Regions from separate parts of the Streptomyces phaeolivaceus genome, predicted to be linked through region 4. Evidence: riboswitches for the same ligand, from Rfam matches in the RefSeq annotation. Region 4 holds a riboswitch; each other region holds the start of a gene.

Region 1 (3,850 bases), 4.9 Mb from region 4:
ACCCGGGTGACCAGTTTGGTGACGAGGCTCGGGTGGACACCGTCGAGGTAGGCGATGCCGAAGTGGCCGCCGGAGGGGCCGTCGGCGACGAGGTCCTCGGGCACGGGCTGCCGGGCGCGCTCGGTGCCGGTCGCGCCGTCGACCACGGAGACGAACTGGCTCGCGGGCGACGCTGCCTCGACCCGAGCCCCGTCCGCGAAGGTCGTCCCGTCGGCCGTGTGCACCAGCACCTCGGCCCGGCCGTCGCCGTCCAGGTCGAACACGGTCACGTTGTCGTCGTTGCGGTATCCGCCGATCGCCGTCGAACCGCTGATCGCGGCGGGCGCCGGGTCGTTGGCGCCGTTCCCGCCTGCCTGGGTGTAGGAGCCGGGTCCGAGGTCGACACGCCAGAGCCGCTCGCCGGTCAGCGTGTACGCCTCCAGCAGGTCGGGCCGGTCCCGGGTGCCGGAGAGCCGGCTGACGACCAGCTCGTAGCGTCCGTCCCCGTCGAGGTCACCGGGCCAGGCGTGCTGCACGCTGTATCCGTCGGCGGCGGCGAGCGGGATCTCGGCGTACCCCTTGCCGAAGTCCGGTCCCGGACCCGGCCTCGCTCCCGACCCCGGACCCGGCTTCTCCTCCCGCCCGTCGACGACGGCCCGCACGCTGTACGCGCCCGTGCCCCGGCTGTCGTCCTGGAAGGTCGTCGACCGGGTGATCGGCGCCCGGTTCAGCCGCTTGCGGCCCTTGTACACGTTGAACGCGACGGTGTCGCCGTACCGGGCGTACTCCGTGCCGAGCAGCCGCCAGCTGAGGAAGGTCCCGTCCCCGGACGGCACGGCGACCAGGCCGCGGTCCAGGTTCTCCACGACCCTGCGCGGTGCCTCGGCGGCATGGCCGGCGGGCGCGGAGAAGAGCAGGGCGGTCGCGGTGAGGACGACGGTTCTTCGGGGTCGGGTTCTTCGGGGTCGGGCGGTACGCACCAACACTCCTTCGACGAGGTGGAAAGCGCTTACGCCGAGCACTCTTCCCGCGCCTCGTGGAAGTGTCGAGATGTTGATCAGCCATGCCACAAGACCGCAACACGGCGATCATGAAACGCCGAAGGCCGGCCCCGGATCACGGGAGCCGGCCTTCACCGCGCGCGGTGGGCGGGGGTGCCGTCAGACGCTGACGCCCTTCGAGCGGAGGTAGGCCAGGGGGTCGATGTCCGAGCCGTAGTCGGGGCTGGTGCGGATCTCGAAGTGGAGGTGCGGCCCGGTGACGTTGCCGGTCGCGCCGGAGAGGCCGATCTGCTGGCCGCCGGTCACGGACTGGCCCGCGGAGACCGAGAGCGAGGAGAGGTGGGCGTACTGGGCGTAGTAGCCGTCGGCGAGCTTGATGACGACCTGGTTGCCGTACGCGCCGCCCCAGCCGGCGGAGACGACGGTGCCCGCGCCGACGGCCTTGAGGGTGGTCCCGGTCGGGGCCACGAAGTCGACGCCCGTGTGGTAGCCGCTGGACCACATGCTGCCGGCGGTCTTGTACGCGGTGCCGACGGTGGCGCCCTGGATCGGCACGCTGAAGCCGGAGCCGCTGGACGACGAGGACTGCTCGGTCGACGTGGAGGTCGACGCCTGGGTGTCCTTCGACTCCTGCTTCGAGGTCCCGGCCGACTTCGACGACTGCGACGACTCGGACGACTCGGCGGCCTTGGAGGACTGCGACAGCTGCGGCTTCGACGACTGCGACGAGCCGCCCGAGGTCGCCCGGCCGTCGATGCTGAGCTTGAGGCCCGGGTGGATGAGCGAGGGGTCGGAGCCGATCGCCTCACGGTTGTCCGAGTACAGCTGCTTCCAGCCGCCCTCGACGTCCTGCTCGTCCGCGATCTTCGCGAGGTAGTCGCCGACCTTCACCGAATAGGTCTTGGTCGCCGCCTTCTTGGTGGCGGTCTTCTCGGCCTGCGCGGCCTTCTCGGCCTGCTCGATCCGAGCGCCCGCCTGTGCCGCGGCCTTCTCGGCGGCGACGGTGTCCGTCTTCTCGGACACCCCGGAGACGGCGGCGGTCGGGGTCGCGGCATGGGCGCCCGCGGCTCCGATCAGCGGCAGCGCGAGCGCCGCGCCACCGGTCCCGGCGGCGGCTATCGATCGGGTGAAACGCTGGGACTTCGGACGGCGGTGCTTACCCTTCGCGGGCATGGCGAATTCCTCTCCGGCGCCTACGAGGTGAGCTGTCGGGTGCGGACTGGAGATGTCCGGCCGTGCTTGCGCACGGCTTTACCCCTAGCCGTTCCGGAGACCGGAACAGGCGGTGATTCCTGTGGGTCCCCCGCTCCTGCCGTGGATCGGGTCGGTACGCGGCTCCGGTCGGCGGCAGGATTGGGCGTCCGTCCGGATTGACGCCGAACTTAAGCGACTTGTGCCCACAGAGACAACCATTGGGACTTCCTGTGCGTCTTCCTCCCTGAGCCTTACATGAATTCACGCTCACGCTCCGTTAGAGACCGGTCCTGAGCATTTCCAACCGCCCTGGAAACGCCCAAGAATTACGTGAACATGGCGACAGCGGAACGTCACGAATATGACGCTACTCACGCACCTACGACTCAGTAGGCTTTATTCCAGGGCTTGTTGGAATTACAGCTGCATTACGGACAGATCACTCAAGTGCGACACAGGCGGATAACTGCCGCATCGAAGTCACCGCGCAGCCCCGTCCGCATCCCGTGATGCAACAGCACCGCCCCCCGGTGCACTTCGCCCGTTTCGCGGCATTCATACGTCCCCGCCGGGTCGAGTCCACGCAGCCGGAGCGGGGCGGGCGGCTCGCCGTAGTGCTGGGCCTGGAGCCAGGCGAGGACGACCACCTCGTCGCCGTGGACGTACTGCACGGCGCTCAGCCCGCCGGTCGGGGGCCGCAGCCGGTAGAGATCACCGCGCTGCACGACCGGCCGGATCTCCTTGTACCGCTCGATCCAGCCGCGCGCCTCGGCCAGCTCCTCCTCGGTCCACTCGGTGAGGTCGCCGCCGACGCCGAGCACCCCTGCCATCGCGCTGACGAACCGGAACCGCAGCGAGCTGACCCGGCCGTTGAGCTGGTTGTTCGGGCTGTCGGTGACCCAGGCGGCCATGGTCCGGGCCGGATGGATCTGGCTGAAGCCGTGCTGGATGGCGAGCCGGTCGAGCGGGTCGGTGTTGTCGGACGTCCACACCTGGTCCGTCCGCGCCATCACCCCGAGATCGATCCGGCCGCCGCCGCCCGAGCACGACTCGAACGCCACCCCCGGATGCGCGGCCCGCAGCCGGTCCAGCAGGGCGTAGAAGGCGCGCACATGCTCGACCCAGAGCTTCTGCGGATAGGGCTCGCCGGGCCAGCCCGCATCGGTGAAGCAACGGTTGAAGTCCCACTTCACATAGTCGATCGGCGCGCTGGAGAGAAGCGCGTCCAACCGCTCCCAGAGGTATTCCTGAACGTCCTCGCGGGCGAGATTGAGAACGAGCTGATTGCGCAGCTCCGTCCGCTTTCGTCCCGGTTGGAACTGTGCCCATTCGGGGTGCGCCCGGTACAGCTCACTGTCCGGGTTGACCATTTCCGGCTCGACCCAGATGCCGAACCGCATCCCGAGGGCGTGCACATAGTCGGCGAGCGGCTTGAGCCCCTTCGGGAATCGGTCCGGATTGGGCGCCCAGTCGCCGAGCCCGGCCCGGTCGCTCGTACGCGCCCCGAACCAGCCGTCGTCCACCACGAACAGCTCGACCCCGATGGCCGCCGCCGCCCGCGCCAGCGTCCCCTGCTGATCCTCGGAGATGTCGAACTCGGTGGCCTCCCAGGAGTTGAAGAGCACCGGCCGGTCCTGGTCCGCGTCCGGGATGACGTACGTCCGCTGGTAGGCGTG
Region 2 (3,850 bases), 4.0 Mb from region 4:
TTCCGGTACGTCGCCCCATATGGGAAACTGGTCTAGACAACCCGGTCTAGACCTCTCTGCAACACCCGACACACCTGAAGGGCAGCATCAACATGGCTGAGCGCCGCGTCAACGTCGGCTGGGCCGAGGGCCTCCACGCCCGCCCCGCATCCATCTTCGTCCGGGCCACCACGGCCTCCGGTATCCCCGTGACGATCGCCAAGGCCGACGGGAACCCCGTCAACGCCGCCTCCATGCTGGCGGTCCTGGGCCTCGGCGCCCAGGGCGGCGAGGAGATCGTGCTCGCCTCCGACGCCGAGGGCGCGGACGTCGCGCTCGACCGTCTGGCGAAGCTCGTCGCCGAGGGGCTCGAAGAACTCCCCGAGACGGTCTGAGCGACCGGGCAACCGAAGCGGAAAGGCCTGAAAGGCTGCCCGCACGCACCACCCGCACACATGACGAAGGGCTCGTCCGATTTATCGGGCGGGCCCTTCGCATTTACGTCCTTTTTCCGTTCTGCGGGCAGCCGAAAAAATGCCCCACGGAATTCTTCCCTCTTTGTATACGGCTCCCGTGTTAATGCCGCAGACTCGGTGTGTTTACGGGGTGTTGCGAAGTCCTCACACGGTCGGCGCGCTCCGCCCCGGCGGCCCCGCCCGGAAATCGGAGCCGGTGCGCGGCGGTGGCGCGCTCGGTGTGCACGGACGTGATGGTCCGGGCCCGGTCGCTGTCGCCGCGCGCGACGGCGTCCACGATGCCGCCGTGCTCCGCCCAGGACTCCACGGGGTTGGCAGGCGCCTCGACCGCGTACATCCAGGCGATCTTGTGCCGCAGCTGGGCGAGTGTCGAGGTCAGGGCGGGGCTGCCGGACGCCTGTGCGAGCGTCTCGTGGAACCAGCCGCCCAGGGAGCGCAGATCCTCGCTGGTGCCCCTCCTGGCCCGCTCCTGGCCCAGTCTGACCAGGCCGCGCAACACCTTGAGGTGCGCCTCGGTGCGCCGCTGGGCGGCGCGGGCGGCGCCCAGCGGCTCCAGCAGCATGCGCATCTCCAGCAGGTCGGCGGCCTCCTGCTCGGTCGGCTCGGCGACGCACGCGCCCGCGTGCCGCCGGGTCACCACGAACCCCTCGGCCTCCAGGGTGCGCAGCGCCTCGCGCACGGGGACCCGGCTGACGCCGTAGCGGCGGGCGAGCAGTTCCTCGGTGAGACGGCTGCCGCGCTCGTAGACACCCGCGACGATGTCATCACGGATCGCCGTGCATACCGAGTGCGCCGGAATACGCATGACCGACCTCCGCCTTAATCCCCGTGAAACGTCGATGATTGACGTGTGTTCCAGCGACTCTATTGCAGTGAGCCGGAATTTCCGATGGCGGACCGGAATCCAGGGATATTTTTTGGACAGGAGGTGCGTCACAAGAGGTTCGCACAACAGGGAAAGCCCCGGCTCGGTGAGCCGGGGCCTCCTGGGAAGCGGTGGGTCCGTCAGACGTTCACGCCGTGCGAGCGCAAGTACGCGACGGGGTCGATGTCCGAGCCGTACTCGGCCGTCGTCCGGGCCTCGAAGTGCAGATGGGGGCCGGTGACGTTGCCGGTCGCCCCGGAGAGGCCGATCTGCTGGCCGGGGGTGACGGTCTGACCGACGGAGACGCCGATGGACGACAGGTGGCCGTACTGGGTGTACGTGCCGTCGTTCATCTTGATGACGATGTTGTTGCCGTACGCCCCGCCCCAGCCCGCCTCGACGACGGTGCCGGCGCCGACCGCGAGGACGGTGGTGCCGGACGCGGCGTGGAAGTCGACGCCGGTGTGGCTGCCGGAGGACCAGACGGCACCGCCGGCCTTGTAGCCGGTGGAGATGTAGGAGCCGCTGATGGGGGCGACATAGGCGTTGAGGCGCTCGCGCTCGGCCGCGCGGGCGGCACGGGCCTTGATCTCCTCGCGCTCCTTGGCGGCGGCACGTTCCTGCTCGGCCTTCTCGGCGGCGGCCTTGCGGGCCTCCTCCTGCGCCTTCTTCTTGACCGCGGCCACCTCGGCGGCCTGCTGCTGCGCGACGGCCTGGGCGTCGACCTGGTCGGCGACCGTGTCGCCGAGGACGATGATCTGGTTCAGGCCGGTCTGCTCGACTGCGGGCTCCTCCGCGGCGAGCGCGGGAGCGGCCAGGGTGCCGATGACACCGGTGGTGGTGAGAGCGGCTACGCCCACGTTCCTCGTGGTCGTGCGCTGCACACGGCCGGGACGGCGGTGCTTCCCGGGGGCGCGGGTGAACGCCATGAAGTGGCTGGTCCTTTCCTTCCCTCTCGCCTACCGGGTTAGCTGACGGGTTCGGAGCAGGAAGGTCTCCTACGGCTGCCCCCCGTTTCGCGTCGCTCGCGAAGGGCACCCGATTCACCCCAGGGACTTCGGTGGGTCCCCGGCTCCCCTGGCTCGCGCCATGCGGGGACTCGGCGATGACTGTCCGGTGCCGCGGCTGCGGCGAACTTCTGACGAACAGCCGGACTGACGCTAAGTGCGTCGTCTTCGAAATAACAAACGGATCACAGGATTTGTTAAGTACGCCACAGGTCAGACACACAACCTCCGCCATCAATACGGACAAACAAGGGCCCTGGTGACTCTTCAGTCACCAGGGCCCCACGGACACGCGTCCTTCTGTCCGGTTTCTCCTCGGCCTCCGCTCGGCTTCTACTCGGCCGGTACGACCGTGACTTCACCGATTCCGAGGGCCCTGACCGGCTCCTCGATCTGCGCGGCGTCCCCGACGAGGACGGTCACCAGACGGTCCACCGGGAAGGCGCTCACGGCGGCGGCGGTGGCCTCCACGGTGCCGGTCGCGGCGAGTTGGCGGTACAGCGTCGACTGGTAGTCGTCCGGCAGGTACTGCTCGACCTGGTCGGCCAGCGTGCCCGCCACGGCCGCGGCCGTCTCGAACTTGAGGGGGGCGACCCCCACCAGGTTCTGTACGGCGACATCGCGTTCGGCGTCGGTCAGGCCCTCGGCCGCCAGCGTGCGCAGAACCGTCCACAGATCGTCCAGCGCCGGACCGGTGTTCGGGGTGTCCACCGAGCCGCTGATGGCGAGCATCGCGACACCGGAGCCGTCGGACGCCGAGCGCAGCACCTGGCCGAACGCGCGCACCCCGTAGGTGTAGCCCTTCTCCTCGCGCAGGACGCGGTCCAGCCGGGAGGTGAGGGTGCCGCCGAGGCAGTAGGTGCCGAGCACCTGGGCCGGCCACACACGGTCGTGCCGGTCGGCGCCCACCCGGCCGATGAGCAACTGGGTCTGCACGGAGCCGGGACGGTCCACGATGATCACACGCCCGGTGTCGTCGGCGCTCACCGACGGCACGACGCTCGGCTTGGCCGGGGAGCCCGTCCAGGCGCCCAGGGTGTCGCCGAGCAGCGCGTCGAGGTCGACCCCGGTGAGGTCGCCGACGATCACGGCGGTGGCCGTCGCGGGACGCACATGCCGCTCGTAGAAGGCGCGTACGGCCGCGGAGTCGATGCCCTCGACGGTCTCCTCGGTGCCCTGGCGGGGCCGCGACATCCGGGACGTGGCCGGGAACAGCTGCCGGGAGAGCTCTTTGGCGGCCCGGCGGCCCGGGTTGGCGGTCTCGTGCGGGATCTCGTCGAGCCGGTTGGCCACCAGCCGCTCGATCTCGCTGTCCTCGAACGCGGGTGCCCGCAGGGCGTCGGCGAGCAGGCCCAGGGCCTTCTCCAGCCGCGACACGGGCACTTCGAGGGAGAGCCGGACGCCGGGGTGGTCGGCGTGCGAGTCGAGGGTGGCGCCGCAGCGCTCCAGCTCGGCGGCGAACTCCTCGGCCGTGTGCTTGTCGGTGCCCTCGGAGAACGCCCTCGTCATGATGGTGGCGACAC
Region 3 (3,850 bases), 710 kb from region 4:
CGCCCGCCGCCCGGGGGCTGTCGACGGTCGTGCCGGGGCGGTACTTGCCCGTGAGGAAGCCCTTGGCCAGGCCGAAGTACGGGACGGCGGAGAGGCCCGCGTCGGCGGCGACGGTCTGGAGGGCGCCCTCGTAGGTGTCGCGGGAGACCAGGTTGTAGTGGGGCTGGAGGGCGACATAGCGGGCCAGGCCCTCGGCGGCCGAGAAGTCCAGGGAGGCCTTCAGGCGCTCGGGGGTGATGTTGGACGCGGCTATCGCGCGGACCTTGCCGGCCTTCACCAGCTCGTCGAGGGCGGTGATGATCTCCTCGACGGGCACCTCGGGCTGGTCGAAGTGGGTGTAGTAGAGGTCGATGTAGTCCGTGCCGAGGCGGGCGAGGGAGGCGTCGGCCGCGGCCTTGATGTTGGCCGCCGTCAGGCCCGGGTACTCGGGGTGCTGGCTCACCTTGGTCGCGATGACCACGTCGGCGCGGTTGCCGCGAGCCTTGACCCACTTGCCGATGATCCGCTCGGACTCACCGCCCTCGTTGCCCTCCACCCACGCCGAGTAGGCGTCGGCCGTGTCGACGAAGTTGCCCCCGGCCGCCTTGTAGGCGTCGAGGACGGCGAAGGACTGTGCCTCGTCCGCCGTCCAGCCGAAGACGTTGCCCCCGAGGGAGAGCGGGAAGACCTCGATGTCGGACGTGCCCAGCTTGCGAAGAGAAGTCATGTAGGGCGTCAACCCCCGGCCCGGACCCTCGCATTCCGCCCCACCATGAACAGCACGTGAAGGGAGGAGAGAGAAGGGGAGAGAGGGGGGGAGAGAGGGGGAGAGGGGGAGGGGGAGGGGGAGGGGGAGGGGTGCCTCGTCCTCTTACCGTCCCGTCTCGCCCCGGCATGGCGAACGCCGCGTAGGCCCGTGGCCCGCGCGGCGTCGTTGTTGTTGTGCTCCGGGGAGCGGGGGTGGTCCTACGGGGTGACGCCCTTGCTGCGGAGCCAGGCCGCCGGGTCGATGCCGCTGGCCGAGCCGCCGGGGTGGACCTCCATGTGGAGATGGGCGCCGGTGACGTTGCCGGTGGCGCCCACGCGGCCGATGACGTCGCCGGTGGTGACCTTCTGGCCGACGCTAACGCCGATGGAGGACTGGTGGGCGTACCAGATCTCGGTGCCGTCATCGAGGGTGAGGACGGTCTTGTAGCCGTACGAGCCCTCGTAGCCGGCCTGCGTGATCGTGCCGCTGCCGACGGCCTTGATCAGGGTGCCGGTGGGGGCCGCGAAGTCCAGGCCGGTGTGGTAGCCGGAGGACCAGTACGGGCCCGCCTGGCCGAAGGTGGAGGTGAGGGTGTAGGAGGAGGTGGGAAGCGTGAACTGGCCCGCGAGGGCCGCGATGCGTTCAGCTTCCTTCTTCTTCTCCGCCTCCTCGGCCGCCTTCTTCTCGGCGGCGGCCTCCTTGGCCTCGGCTTCCTTCTTCTCCTTGGCGGCCTGCTCGGCGGCCTTGTCCGCGGCGGCGGTCTGGGCGGCCTCGGCGGCGGCCTTGTCGAACGCGTCCTGCTGGGACTCGGCCTGCGCGATGATCCGGGCGCGCAGCGCCTCACCGGCGTCCGCCGTGCCCTGGGCGGTGTCGGTGGCGATCAGACCGGCGTTGCTGAGCGGGGAGGTGGAGGCCTCGGGCTCCGGCGTCTCGGCCTCGGGCTCGTCCTCGAAGACCGAGCCGACGTTCGGCATGTCGGGCATCGAGATGGAGACCGGGGCCTTGCCGGACTGCGCGCTCGCCATACCGGCTCCGCTGACGGCGGCTATGACACCGACGCCGAGAACCGTGGAGCTGCGGGCCAGTCCGCCACGGGCGAGTACGCCGCGCGGCTTGGCGACACGGTGCCGGCCGCGAACGGGACGCAGGGTGTCCTCGCTGGGATTCCACTCCTGCCAGGGGCCCTCGTTGTCGCTGCTGTAGCTGCCGTAACCGAACGTCTGGCTCTCGCCTTCGCGTTGGGTCGGCACGAACGGGGCTTCGGTCGCGGACCGGTTCGACGCCACGTGGGCGTACTCCTTCCTTCCTCCTCGCCTACCGGGTTAGCTGACGGGTTCGGAGCAGGAAGGTCTCCTACGCGCGTAAACCGGACGTGCGTACTGCCACGGCGGTTTCCGTGCGATTCACCCCAGGGTGGTGGTTCCCCGGTTCCCTTGCGGGATTCGGCGCGTGAGCACGGAGCCGTCTCTTGTGACGGCTGGGACGACCGCGCTGCGTTATCGAACGTTAATAGACACGAGTGCTCCATTCCAAGCTGTTCCGAATGATCGTTCCGGCTTTCGCGCTGGACTTTACGGGTCATGAGGGGCCGAAAACGGGCGAGTTGGCATTGACTCACGAGTAACAGTTGTCCTGACGGTACGTCAGTTGTTATACGCAGGACGGTCGGACGGGCACGCTCGGTGACATCGAACAGATGGGAGGCGCGAGATGTGAGAGACGTGAGAGACGTGTGTGCGGGGGCGGGTGTGCGGAGGGACGTGTGTGTCAGGGGCGGTGGACCACCAAGAGGGCCATGTCGTCCGTCGTACGGCCGCCCGTGTGCCGGCGCACCTCCTCCGCCAGGGTCGTCAGCAGGGCGTCCGGGGTGGAGAAGGCGCGGCCGGACAGGCGGGCGGCCGGGTCGTAGAAGACACCTCGCGCGTCCCTCGCCTCGGAGAGGCCGTCGGTGTGGAAGAGCAGCGTGGCGCCGGGCGGGAAGTCGGTCTCCTCCGCGCGGTCGGGCCAGGTGGCCAGGTCCTGCATGCCCAGCGGGAGCGCGGGCCGCGGGGCGTCCAGGGTGCGCAGGGTGCCGTCGGCGTACAGCAGCAGGGGGGACGGATGGCCCCGGTTGACGATCCGGGCGCGGCCGGCGCCGTGCGGGAACTCCGCCAGTACGGCCGTCACGAACCCCTCGTACTTCACCGCCGCGTCCCGGCGCGCGGCCTCCCGCCGGGTGCTCTCGCGGGCCAGTGCCCGTTCCAGCCGCTGGGCCACCGCCTCGAGCGTCGACTCCTGTTCGGCCGCCTCCCGGAACGCGCCGATCAGCACCGCCACCGCCGACACCGCCCCCAGCCCCTTGCCGCGCACATCGCCGACGACCAGCCGTACGCCGTGGGGCGAGTCCTGCACCGCGTACAGATCGCCCCCGATCGACGCCCCGGCCTGCGCCGCCTCGTACCGCGCGGCGATCTCCAGCCCGCCGATCCGCTCCTGCGGCACCGGCAGTACGGCCCGCTGCGCCGCCTCGGCGATCTCCCGGGCGGTCGCGAGCCGGGCGTCGCTGCGGCGGACGAGACGGTTGATCAGTACGGCCAGTACGGCGACGGTGGCCACCGTGGCGATCTCGGTGATCGCGTCCACATGGCCCGCGTCGTCGTAGACGATCCGTACGGCGGTGATGCCGGCGACCGAGACGACGCCGGTGATCACCGTGCCGTGCAGCGAGAAGAGCGGGGCCGCCACCAGGGGCGCGGCGGTGAAGAAGGGGACCGCCGTGAACTCGCTCGGGGTGAAGTGGTCGTAGAAGAGGCCGATGGCGATCAGCAGTGCGGGGACGACGCGGACGAGCGCACGGGCGTACGAGAACCGCCACCCGCCCGGCTCCCTCACGCCCTCCGCGCCCTCTCGCTGCCCCACGGATACAGGGTTTCCGGCGGCCGGGAACCGGGCTACTCGGCGGGGCCGAGTGGGCTAGCTAGGGCCTGTCTGACAATTCCCGTCGTCGCCCGGAGGGCGGCGTCGCGGCGTCGTGGGGGTACCTCCCGGTCGAGCGAAGCCGAGAGTGGGGGAGCGTGCATGGCGTCGCGAGGCAGGCGGGAATTGTGAGACAGGCCCTGGCGGGGGCGCGGGTGGGGTTTGTCA
Region 4 (3,850 bases):
CGTCGAGCGCGAGCGCGATCTGCTCACCGGGGACGTAACCGGCCTGCTTGATGGCCTCGATGATGAGGTCGAGCGCGGCGCGGTTGGACTCCAGGTTCGGGGCGAAGCCGCCCTCGTCGCCGAGGCCGGTGGACAGGCCCTTGGTCTTCAGCACCTTCTTGAGGGTGTGGTAGACCTCGGCGCCCCAGCGCAGGGCCTCGGAGAAGGACTCCGCGCCGATCGGGGCGATCATGAACTCCTGGATGTCGACGTTGGAGTCCGCGTGGGATCCGCCGTTGAGGATGTTCATCATCGGGACGGGCAGCAGGTGCGCGTTCGGGCCACCGAGGTAGCGGAACAGCGGCAGGTCGGACGCCTCGGAGGCGGCGTGGGCGACGGCGAGGGAGACGCCGAGGATGGCGTTGGCGCCGAGGGAGCCCTTGTTGTCGGTGGCGTCCAGGTCGAACATGGCCTGGTCGATGAGGCGCTGCTCGGTGGCGTCGTAGCCGACCAGCTCCGGGCCGATCTGCTCGATGACGGCGAGGACGGCCTTCTCGACACCCTTGCCGAGGTAGCGGTTGGGGTCACCGTCGCGCAGCTCGATGGCCTCGAAGGCGCCGGTGGAGGCGCCGGACGGAACGGCGGCACGACCCGTGCTGCCGTCGTCGAGGCCGACCTCGACCTCGACGGTGGGGTTGCCTCGCGAGTCGAGGATTTCCCGGGCTACGACGACGTCGATGGACGGCACGAGCATCTCCTTCATGGGATGTGACGCTGGTTGTGCGGGGCCGCTTGGGCCTTGCGACTAGAGCCTAACCGCCCCCGGGCCGTCGGCAGCCGACCGACCGTCCCGTGGACAGACAGACGGTACCTATTGTTTCAGCTCGGAACAAAGGGGGGTGGGCGAGAAAGTGAACAGAAAGAGGGAGAGGGCAGAAAGAGGGAGAGGGAGAGGGAGAGGGAGAGGCCCGGGAGGCGGGCAGGAAAAAGCCCCGCCCCGGTGCGTACGGGGGAATGCGCACCGGGGCGGGGAGCCCGTGGGGACGGGGGGACGGCCCTCACGAGGTCTTCACTATGGAGGACACGGATGTGAGCGGGCTGTGGTTCAGCTGGGGAGCGGCCAGATTTTTCGGCCCTGCCGGCCCCCCCCTCACGGGCCACGACGGGTCAGCTCAGGTGGAGCTGCTGGCCCGGGTAGATGAAGTCGGCGTCGTCGATGATGTCCTTGTTCAGCTCGAAGAGCTTCTCCCAGCCACCCTTGACGTTCTTCTTCTCGGCGATGGCGCTGAGGGTGTCGCCCTTGACGACCTTGTACTCGCCGTCGCCCTTCTTGACCTTCTTGCCGGTCGGGGTCTCGACGGTGGCGCGCTCGGAGGAGCGGGAGGCGCGAGTGTCCTCGGTGCTCTTCTTGGTGCTCTCCCGCGAGTTCTGCTGGGTGTTCTGCTGGGTGTTCTGCTGCGCGGAGGAGCCGGAGTCCGAGTTGCCGCTGGAGGCGGCGGCGCCGTCGTACGAGGCGCTGGACAGGCCGGTGCCGCAGACCGGCCAGGCACCCTTGCCCTGGCCCGCGAGGACCTTCTCGGCTATCGCGATCTGCTGGGCCTTGCTCGCCTGGTCGGCGGTGGAGGCGTACTGCGTACCGCCGTAGGCGGCCCACGTGGAGGCGGAGAACTGCAGGCCGCCGTAGTAGCCGTTGCCGGTGTTGATGGACCAGTTGCCGCCGGACTCGCACTGGGCGACGGTGTCCCACTCGGAGGCGGTGGCGGCGGAGGCGCTGCCGGCGACCATCAGCGGGGCGGCGATGGCGGCGGCGCCGGTGACACCGGCGACGGCGATGGCGCGAGCGGCCTTGGACGGGCGACGGTGCTTGCCCTTGCTGGAAAACAGCATGGAGTGATCCCCTCACCGACGCCTGCGAGGTGAGCTGTCGGGTTCGGGCCGGTTGAGTTGCCCGGCCGCGCACGCTCACCTCTCGGCTCACGTCACGCGGCTTCACCCCGAGCCGGTCCAGCGTGAATCGCTGGGCGCGGCACTTACCTTGGGTCCCCCGCTCCTGCCTACGGCGCTTGACGCGACGACTGTTCCTTGCGGCCGTTGGCAGGATTCGGCGTACCGACCGCAGGGGCCCGCTGTGGCGAGCGGTCACGACCGTAGGCATGTGATTCGCCGGATTTCAAAGACGATCAGGGGGTCTGTGATTCATCTCCCACATAGATCAAAACGGGCATTCAAGGGCGAACCATGACCCGAACTGCCGCTACTTTTCGCCCGTTTCGGCACCGACTTCGAGGGTCTGACCGGGAAGGATAAGGTCCGGGTCAGTTCCGACCGTGTCCCGGTTCTCCGCGTACAGCCCGCGCCACCCGCCGTCCAGGCCGAGCGAGTTCACGATGCCCGTCAGGCTGTCGCCGACCTGGACGGTGTACGCGCCGTCCGCGCCCTCGCGCGCCGTGTCGCCGCCACGGGAGGCGTGACGGCCGGAGGGCGCGGAGTCGGTGGCGCGGGAGTCGTCGGCCGCGCCCTCGCCGGCACCGGCCTCGGCGCCGGCGCTCTCGTCGGCGCTGGCGCCGCGGTGACGGCCGGTGCCGCCTTCGCCGTCCTCGCCGTCCTCGCCGCCCTCGGCGACCGAAGAGCTGTCGGACTGTGGCGACTTGTCCGATTCGGTGCTCTCGGAGTCCGTGGAGCCGTCCGAGCCGGTGCCGGTCTCGGCCTTCGCGGAACCGTCGAAGTCCTCGGAGGGCGAGTCGCTCGACGTACCGGGTTCGGCGGAATCATCCGAATCACCCGACTTCGCCGAATCGTTCGAGTTGCCCGAGCCGCTTGAGCCGCTCGATCCGCTTGAGTCGCCCCCATCGGCCGAACCGGATGATTTGGATGAACCGGAGGAATCAGACGAACTGGATGAATCGCGTGAATTCGTCGAGTCGTCCGTGACGCCCGTGTCCACGTCGGCGGAACCGGAGTCGCCGCCGAGGTTGTGGAGCAGTCCGCAGGTGGACCAGACGCCGACGCCCTGGTCGGCGAGGACCTTCTCGGCTACCGCGATCTGCTGCGAACGGCTGGCCTGGTCGGCGGTCGTCGCGTAGTCGAGGCCGCCGTAGTCGTTCCAGTTCTCCTGGGTCAACTGGAGGCCGCCGTAGCGCCCGTTCCCGGTGTCCGCGCTCCACGAACCGCCGCTCTCGCAGTCCGCCACCTGGTCCCAGGTGGTTCCGTCGGCCGCGCTCGCGCCGGTGGCGCCGAGGAGCGGGATCGCGATGACCGAGCCGGTCACTCCGGCGGCGACGAGGAGGGCCGGAGCCTGGCGGGGGCGACGGTGACGACCGTTCCCGGAGAGCATGCGGTTGCCTTTCACACGACAGCAGTGACCGGTGTGAAGGATGTGGTGACCCCTTCGCACTGACGTGTGAACGTAGCCGCAGTCGATCAGTTGTCACAAGTTAATGCAGCGTAGATCACGTGAAGATCACAGACTTGAGGGAGTGTCACTTCCCGCCGCGGAATGAGGTAGTGCTACGGGCTGCCCGGGTCCGCTCACGGACCGCTTCCGCGGGGTGAATTCGACCGGAAGCGTACGCAATCCCCGCATGATGAGCCCTCCTCGCCATCTCAGATCGGCGGAATCCACCGCGAGTCGAAGGTCGGGGAGACGGGTGAGGAGCGTCGCCAGCGCGGTCTGGCCTTCGAGGCGGGCGAGGGGGGCGCCGAGGCAGTAGTGGATGCCGTGGCCGTAGCCGAGGTGCTGGTTGTCACGGCGGGAGAGGTCGAGGGTGTCGGGGTCGTCGAAACGGGCCGGGTCGCGGTCGGCCGCGGCGAGGACGACGAGGACGGGGTCGCCGGGGGCGATGTCCTGGCCGCCGATGGTGAGGGGCTGGGT

The links. A riboswitch is a leader RNA that binds a small molecule or an ion and turns the genes downstream of it on or off. The one in region 4 is predicted to bind cyclic di-AMP.
Region 1: linked by a shared signal. The riboswitch ahead of F9278_RS40835 (M23 family metallopeptidase) and the one ahead of F9278_RS18960 (transglycosylase family protein) in region 4 are both predicted to bind cyclic di-AMP.
Region 2: linked by a shared signal. The riboswitch ahead of F9278_RS36825 (M23 family metallopeptidase) and the one ahead of F9278_RS18960 (transglycosylase family protein) in region 4 are both predicted to bind cyclic di-AMP.
Region 3: linked by a shared signal. The riboswitch ahead of F9278_RS22355 (M23 family metallopeptidase) and the one ahead of F9278_RS18960 (transglycosylase family protein) in region 4 are both predicted to bind cyclic di-AMP.

The regions. Positions count from the first base shown of each region.
Region 1 is NZ_CP045096.1:8,956,795-8,960,644, reverse strand. It holds gene F9278_RS40840 (rhamnogalacturonan lyase family protein) at 1-959, opposite strand, end outside; gene F9278_RS40835 (M23 family metallopeptidase) at 1,140-2,153, opposite strand; cyclic di-AMP (ydaO/yuaA leader) riboswitch at 2,158-2,316, opposite strand; gene F9278_RS40830 (alpha-galactosidase) at 2,618-3,850, opposite strand, start outside.
Region 2 is NZ_CP045096.1:8,005,349-8,009,198, reverse strand. It holds gene F9278_RS36835 (HPr family phosphocarrier protein) at 93-374, shown strand; gene F9278_RS36830 (GntR family transcriptional regulator) at 556-1,260, opposite strand; gene F9278_RS36825 (M23 family metallopeptidase) at 1,461-2,249, opposite strand; cyclic di-AMP (ydaO/yuaA leader) riboswitch at 2,262-2,435, opposite strand; gene F9278_RS36820 (M16 family metallopeptidase) at 2,661-3,850, opposite strand, start outside.
Region 3 is NZ_CP045096.1:4,760,479-4,764,328, forward strand. It holds gene F9278_RS22350 (aldo/keto reductase) at 1-706, opposite strand, end outside; gene F9278_RS22355 (M23 family metallopeptidase) at 946-2,013, opposite strand; cyclic di-AMP (ydaO/yuaA leader) riboswitch at 2,024-2,185, opposite strand; gene F9278_RS22360 (PP2C family protein-serine/threonine phosphatase) at 2,495-3,625, opposite strand; gene F9278_RS22365 (GTP cyclohydrolase II) at 3,848-3,850, opposite strand, start outside.
Region 4 is NZ_CP045096.1:4,054,690-4,058,539, forward strand. It holds gene eno (phosphopyruvate hydratase) at 1-733, opposite strand, end outside; gene F9278_RS18960 (transglycosylase family protein) at 1,147-1,866, opposite strand; cyclic di-AMP (ydaO/yuaA leader) riboswitch at 1,871-2,051, opposite strand; gene F9278_RS18965 (LysM peptidoglycan-binding domain-containing protein) at 2,234-3,313, opposite strand; gene F9278_RS18970 (cytochrome P450 family protein) at 3,440-3,850, opposite strand, start outside.